Regions from separate parts of the Stenotrophomonas sp. STEN020 genome, predicted to be linked through region 2. Evidence: predicted binding sites of a transcription regulator. Region 2 holds the regulator's gene; the other holds the start of a gene.

Region 1 (3,404 bases), on a different contig from region 2:
ACGGGTGCGGAGTGAAGTCAGAACAACTCCACCGTGCCTGCACCCATGCTCTGCTGGGACACCGGCTTGTGCGGCGGACGCTCCCATTCCACGCGCATCTCGCGCAGGCGGTTGCCGGTGCGCTGCAGCGCGCTGACCATCTCGCCATCGAACACGCCGCCATTACGGTGCAGCAGTTCCTGCAGCGCGACGGCTTCGCGGTTGATCGCACCCAGACGGTCAAGGTGGGTATGCACGCCGCCCAGGGCCTGGGTGGCGATGTCTTCGAACTGCAGGGCGCGCACGGCTTCAGCGACGCTACCGTCGATGGCGCGGCCACACTCGGAGATCTCGCGCATGCCGTCGCCCAGCGAGGCATTGATGGCAGCCACGCTGTCCAGCATCGAAGCGGCCTCATGGCGCGCTTCGCGGGACCGGTCCATATCGCGCGAGGCCATGTGGGTGACGGTTTCACGCACCTTGGCAATCGCGTCCTTGGAGCTGTGGGCCAGCTTGCGGATCTGCTCGTTGAAGGTGGTGGAGCGCTCGGAGAGGTTACGCACTTCGTCGGCCACCACAGCGAAACCACGGCCGGCTTCGCCAGCACGCGCCGCTTCAATGGCCGCATTCAAGGCCAGCAGGTTGGTCTGGTCAGCAATCGACTTGACGTCTTCGAGCAGGGCGAAAATACCGTCCAGGTGCTGCGCCATCTGGTCGATGTGCTGCACGGTGTTGCTGCTCTGGCCGCTGACCTGCTCCAGCGCTTCCACCAGCTGTTCCATCTGGTGGCTGGCGTTCTGGGCGAAACGGGCGACGTCGACGCCACCATTGCCACCGCCACCCTCATCACCGGCGCGGTCAACGATGCGGGCCAGCGCCTGACTCTGCTGGCGTGACTTGCGGCTCATCGCATCGAAGCTGCCACCGAGGCCGCCGACCGCTTGCCGGATCAGTTCGCGGGCGCGCTCGATCTCGCTGCGCGAGCCGTCGATTTCGTTGCTGACGAAGCTGCGCAGCTCGTTGAGCAGCTGGTCCTGCTCTTTCAGTACCTTGGCGTGCTCAGGCGAGCGCTGGGTTTGCGAATGCACGCTCCACCAGGCAAACACCAGCCAGCTCAACACCATGGTGGTCAGGATCGCCCACAGGGCCGCGGAGGGCCAGGACAGGGCGGCAGCGACCACAACCAGAAGGGTGAGGACAAGCGGGGCTGCCAAACGGATTGCAATACGTGAATACATGGACGTTCTCGGGAGAGTCACGAATGCAGTATCGGCAGTGGGCAGGGTGTCTTTAGCCCACTGGCGTGAATCCCCGGAGGTTTTGCGATGCAGGCCCACAAGCGGAGCGCTTGCAGGCCTGCAGATTCAACGCAGCCGGCGCTCGATGGCTTCGAGCATGGCTTTGCGCGAGAACAGGAAATCCCAGTACGCGCCGCCCAGCTGGCGCCACAGCACCGCCGAGCGTACCGCGGCCAGCAGCAGTGCACGGATCTCCGACACCACCATTGCCTGGCCCAGGTAGTGCGGGTTGCCCTGCACCATGATCTTCGGCTTGAGCTGGCTGATGGTGTCCGCATACAGCGCACCCATCGCACTCAGCACGTCCGGGTGGCAGCTGTCGCCGCGGTCCTGGGCGATGCTGGCGGCACGCTCGATGCCGGCTTCAACCTTGTCGACCGTGGCGCCTTCGCGCACGAAGCGGCGCTCCAGCTGCATCACCGACAGCGCAAGCCGTGGCAGCAGATCGTCCTTGCCCTGGTTACGGAAGTAGTCGCGCAGCAGGCGCAGGCCGGGCTCAACCTGGGTAGCACTGCCGTATACCGCGGCGGGCGAGCTGGCATCAATACGCAGCACGCTGTCCATTGCGGTGCGCACCACAGCGCTCTCCGAATGGCCGGTTTCTGCGATGCGGCGTACCTGCTGCAAGGCCTGGGCAATGCCTGCCAAGGCGAGTACGCGGTCATCGATGGAAAAAGTCATGGTCATCTCTCAAGGGGAAACAGGGGCAGCCAAACGGCGCTCCAGGGGTGCATCGGTAGCAGCGATCACTGCGCCGCCCAGGCATTCCATGCCGTCGTACAACACCAGCGACTGGCCGGGGGTGACGGCGCGTTGCGGGCGTGCGAAATGCACGTCCAGCGTACCGTCATCACGTACCTTCACGGTGCAGGCTTCGTCCGGTTGGCGGTAGCGGGTCTGCGCGGTGCACTCGAATTCACGGGCGGGTGGGGCGCCGGCAATCCAGTGCATGGCTTCGCTGCGCAGCCAGTTGGACTGCAGCCACGGGCTGTCATGGCCCTGGTCGACGTACAGGATATTGCGCGCCACGTCCTTGCCAACCACGAACCACGGCGCCGCCGGGCGCCCGCGCACGCCGCCGATATTCAGGCCTTCGCGCTGGCCCAGGGTGAAATAGAACACGCCGGGGTGACGGGCGATCAGCTGGCCATCGGGGTCGTGGATCTCGCCTTCGCGGGCAGGTAGATACTGACCAAGGAACTCGCGGAAATCGCGTTCACCGATGAAGCAGATACCCGTCGAATCCTTCTTGGCATGGGTCGGCAGGCCGGCCTCACGGGCGATGCGGCGCAGCTCGCTCTTCTCCATGTGCCCAATCGGGAACAAGGTAGCCGCCAGCTGGGTCTGGCCCAGCTGGTGCAGGAAGTAGCTCTGGTCCTTGCCGCGATCGGCACCGCGCAGCAGGCGCCAGCGGCCGCCAGAGTGGTCGACCTGTGCGTAGTGGCCGGTGGCGATGCGCTCGGCGCCCAGCTCGCGCGCGGCATCCAGGAAGTGCTTGAACTTGACCTCGCGGTTGCACAGCACGTCCGGGTTGGGCGTGCGCCCTGCCGCATATTCGGCCAGGAAATGCTCGAACACGCCCTGCCAGTATTCGTTGGAGAAATCGCGGAAATGGAATGGAATGTCGAGCCGCCCGCAGACCGCCACAGCGTCGCGACGATCGTCCTCGGCACGGCAGTGGCCAGTGCCATCGTCAGCCCAGTTCTGCATGAACAAGCCGGCGACATCCAGGCCTTGCTGGACCAGGGTGAGTGCTGCCACCGAGGAATCCACGCCGCCGGAAACGCCCACCACGATATTGGGATTACTCACGGTGCCACCTGTCGCACGATCGAAAGCGGGTAGCGCTGCCCGGCCAGCCAGTCGGAGATCGTATGCCAGACCAGCGGGCTGCGCAGTCGCGCCATATCGGCCTGTAGCGCAACCGGGCTCATCCACAGCGCCTGCACGATGCCGGTATCCAGCGCCTGCTCCGGGTGGTGCTGCAGCGGCTCGGCGGCGAAGGCGAAGCGCAGGAACGGCGTGCCATCGGCAGCCGTCCACTGATAACTGCCAATGAAACCGGTCAGGCGCACCTCCCAGCCGGTTTCTTCGCGGGTTTCACGTACGGCCGCCTCGAGCAGGCTT
Region 2 (3,404 bases):
CCAAGCCCTGGTTGCGTGCTTCTTCTTCCGGCGGCGGCAGACCAAGCGCACCGAAACCTTCATGCACCCGACGGACGATGCCGACTACGCGGCGGATGATCTGCCCGGTCAGGTCCTGGTAGCTCTGGGTCAGGGCGACTTCGGTGAGGTTGTGGCGAATGCGTTCAAGGATTTCACCCTGTTCGGCATTCAGCCCGTCCGCACGCAGGCGTTCGGTCAGCGCGCGGCATTCCTCGGCCAGATCGAGCGTGCGATGGGTGGCCTGCTCGGTCATCTGTACCACATGGTCAAGGCGCGCGCAGGCATCATCCAGCTCGCCAGCTTCGCTGGGTACGCTGGGCAGTTCGCCCAGTGCCTGGCCCAGTTCGCGGGCAAGCCGGCCCAGGCCGGACATCATCGGCTGTGCGCGCAAGGCGGCCAGCGCGTCGATTTCCCGGCGCCAACCAGCTTCGTCGCCACTTTCCAATGCTGCCAGTGCGTCCTGCAGGCGCTGCACCAGGGCCGATTTGTCGCTCAATGCTTCGCCGAGCTGGTTCATCAGGCGCTCGCTGCCAGGCGTTCGAAAATCTTGCCGAGTTTCTCTTCCAGCGTCTGCGCGGTGAACGGCTTGATGATGTAGCCGTTCACGCCGCTCTGCGCGGCCTCGATGATCTGCTCGCGCTTGGCTTCGGCGGTGACCATCAGAACGGGCAGGGTCTTGAGCTTGGCGTCGTTGCGGATCGCCTTGAGCAGCTCGATACCGGTCATCACCGGCATGTTCCAGTCGGTGACGACGAAATCGAACGGCTGGCTCTGCAGCAGTGACAGCGCGGCATGCCCGTCCTCGGCTTCGGCGGTGTTGGTGAAGCCCAGATCGCCGAGCAGGTTCTTGACGATGCGGCGCATCGTCGAGAAGTCGTCAACAATCAGGATGCGCATGTTCTTGTTCAAAAGGCTTTCCTCTTCATGGTTCTTCGAGGCCGGCGTCAGCCGCCTCGAAAATCTTCAGTCGGCCACGCAGACGCAGTGTGGCCTGGCCGTGGATCTGACAGACGCGGGATTCGCTTACGCCCAATACCGCGCCAATTTCTTTCAGGTTCAATTCCTGCTCGTAGTACAGCGACAGCACAAGCTGCTCGCGCTCGGGCAGTTGGCCGATGGCCTTGCCCAGCTCGGCGCCGAACTGGCTGCGCTCCAGCACCTGCTGCGGGTTGGGGCCGCCGGTGGTCGGGGTGTCCAGCTCGCCCTGGTCTTCGATCCGCGATTCCAGGCTAAGTACCTGGCCACGTGAAGCGTCTTCGACCAGGCGCATGTATTCGGGCAGCGGCAGCTCCATCGCTTCGGCCACTTCGCTGGCGCTGGCCGAACGGCCGGTGCTTTGTTCGAGGCGACGGATGGTGGCGGCGGCATCGCGGGCGCGGCGGTGTACCGAGCGCGGTACCCAGTCGCCGCGACGGATTTCGTCGATCATCGAGCCGCGGATGCGGATCGATGCATAGGTTTCGAACGAGGCGCCCTGTTCGGCGTCATAGCTGCGCGAGGCCTCGATAAGCCCCATCATGCCGGCCTGGATCAGATCATCGACCTCGACGCTTGCGGGCAAGCGCGCGGCCAGATGGTGGGCGATGCGGCGGACCAGATCGGCGTGGCGGGCGATGCAGTCATTGGCCGCGCTGCGCTGGACTTCACGGTATTGAGCGGCTGCATTGTTCATGCCTTCACCTTCTGCTGGATGATGCGTTCCAGGAAGAACTCAACGCCGCCGCGCGGGGCGGTTGGGGCTTGCCAGCGCGCGGTGCGACGGGCGATTTCGTTGATCGCCAGCGAGGCTGGCGCGGAAGGATAGAGCTTGACCACCGGCTGCTGGCGCTGCACCGAAAGGCGCAGCCAGTCGTCCTGCGGCACGCAGCCCAGGTAGTTCAGCGAGACATCGATCAGGAACTTCTCGCAGACCCGCACCAGCTTTTCGTACAGGGCGCGGCCTTCGTTCGGGTCGCGGACCATGTTGGCGACGACCTGGATGCGGTCCACGCCGCGCTCGCGCGAGAGCACCTTGATCAGCGCGTAGGCGTCGGTGATCGAGGCCGGCTCGTCGCAGACCACCACCACGGTGTCCTGGGCGGCCTGGCAGAAGGTCAGCACGCTGTCGGTGATGCCGGCAGCGGTGTCGATGATCATCACATCGAGCTCGCGCTCGAGCTCGGAGAACACGTTGACCAGGCCGACGTGCTCTGCCGGCTGCAGCTCGGCCATGTGCCGGCGGCCGGAGGCGGCGGGCACGACCAGCACGCCGTTCGGGCCTTCGATGATCACTTCTTCCAGCGTGGCGCGCCCGGCGACCAGGTCGGCCAGGGTGTGCTTGGGCTGCAGGCCCAGCACCACGTCGATATTGGCCAGGCCCAGGTCGGCATCGAGCAGCAGGGTACGTTTGCCCATGCCTGCCAGTGCCACGGCCAGGTTGGCCGAGACATTGGTTTTACCTACACCGCCCTTGCCGCCAGTGACCGCGATGGTGCGTACCGGGCCGGCTGGTTCGTGCCGGGTTGCCGACAGTGGGAAGGTGTTGGTCAGCTTGGCGTACTCACGCGACTGCATTGTTCAACTCCGTGTTGCAGGGCATATCGGCCGCGCGGCGCAAATCTTCAAGGCGAAGTACGAGATTTGCGGCAGAGGCCCGATAAAGGTCTTCCGGAACGTCCTGGCCGTCGGTCACCCAGGTGATCGGCAGTCGGTGATCGACTGCCACCGACAGGGCCGAACCGAAGCGGCCGGTCTCGTCCAGCTTTGTCAGCACCACGCCCTGCGGGTTGGCGGCGCTGAAGCGGCGCACCACTTCGTCCATGTCCTGGAAGGCGGTATTGGCCGGCAGCACCAGCAGGGTGCGGATCTGGCCGGCGGCGCGCAGCCACTGCAGCTGGGCGGTGAGGGCGCGGTCGCGCTGGCCCAGACCGGCGGTGTCGATCAGCACCAGCTTGTAGTCGGCCAGCTTCTGCAGCAGCTGGTTGAGGTCGGTGCCGCTATTGGCCTCGTGCACGGCGATGCCGAGCTGGCGGCCGAAGCCGTACAGCTGCTCGCGGGCGCCGATGCGCTGGGTATCGGTGGTGACCAGGGCCACGTCGCGGGCGGCGTGGGCTTCGGCGAAGCGCGAGGCCAGCTTGGCGATGGTGGTGGTCTTGCCAGCACCGGTGGGGCCGACCAGAGCGATCACGCCGCCGGTTTCCATCGGGTCGACGGGGGCGATCGGCAGCTTCTTGGAAATCAGCCCCAGCATCAGACCGCGGGCGCGGCTGGGGTCGATGTCGGCCGGAATCTGGGTGGCGACGTCGCGGGCCAGGCCAGCGTCGAAGCCGTATTCGTCCATCAGGTCCAGCGCATTGGCGCGCACCGCGCTGCCGCGCAGGCGTTCATCGGTGAAGCGGTTCATC

What was found. Region 2 encodes FliA, which starts transcription of late flagellar genes. Its sites were predicted from a motif close to TAAAGTTTNNCNNNCNNNGGCCGATAA; they were not measured.
Region 1: the regulator FliA is predicted to act here: its motif matches at 1,246-1,272, upstream of ACVOLZ_RS07605 (methyl-accepting chemotaxis protein).

The regions. Positions count from the first base shown of each region.
Region 1 covers NZ_JBRREI010000013.1:10,680-14,083, forward strand. Annotated here, with positions in the region: gene ACVOLZ_RS07605 (methyl-accepting chemotaxis protein) at 18-1,217, opposite strand; gene hflD (high frequency lysogenization protein HflD) at 1,344-1,958, opposite strand; gene mnmA (tRNA 2-thiouridine(34) synthase MnmA) at 1,968-3,089, opposite strand; gene ACVOLZ_RS07620 (NUDIX hydrolase) at 3,086-3,404, opposite strand, start outside.
Region 2 covers NZ_JBRREI010000001.1:106,480-109,883, forward strand. Annotated here, with positions in the region: gene ACVOLZ_RS00420 (protein phosphatase CheZ) at 1-538, opposite strand, end outside; gene cheY (chemotaxis response regulator CheY) at 538-930, opposite strand; gene ACVOLZ_RS00430 (RNA polymerase sigma factor FliA) at 944-1,693, opposite strand; gene ACVOLZ_RS00435 (MinD/ParA family ATP-binding protein) at 1,690-2,574, opposite strand; gene flhF (flagellar biosynthesis GTPase FlhF) at 2,561-3,404, opposite strand, start outside.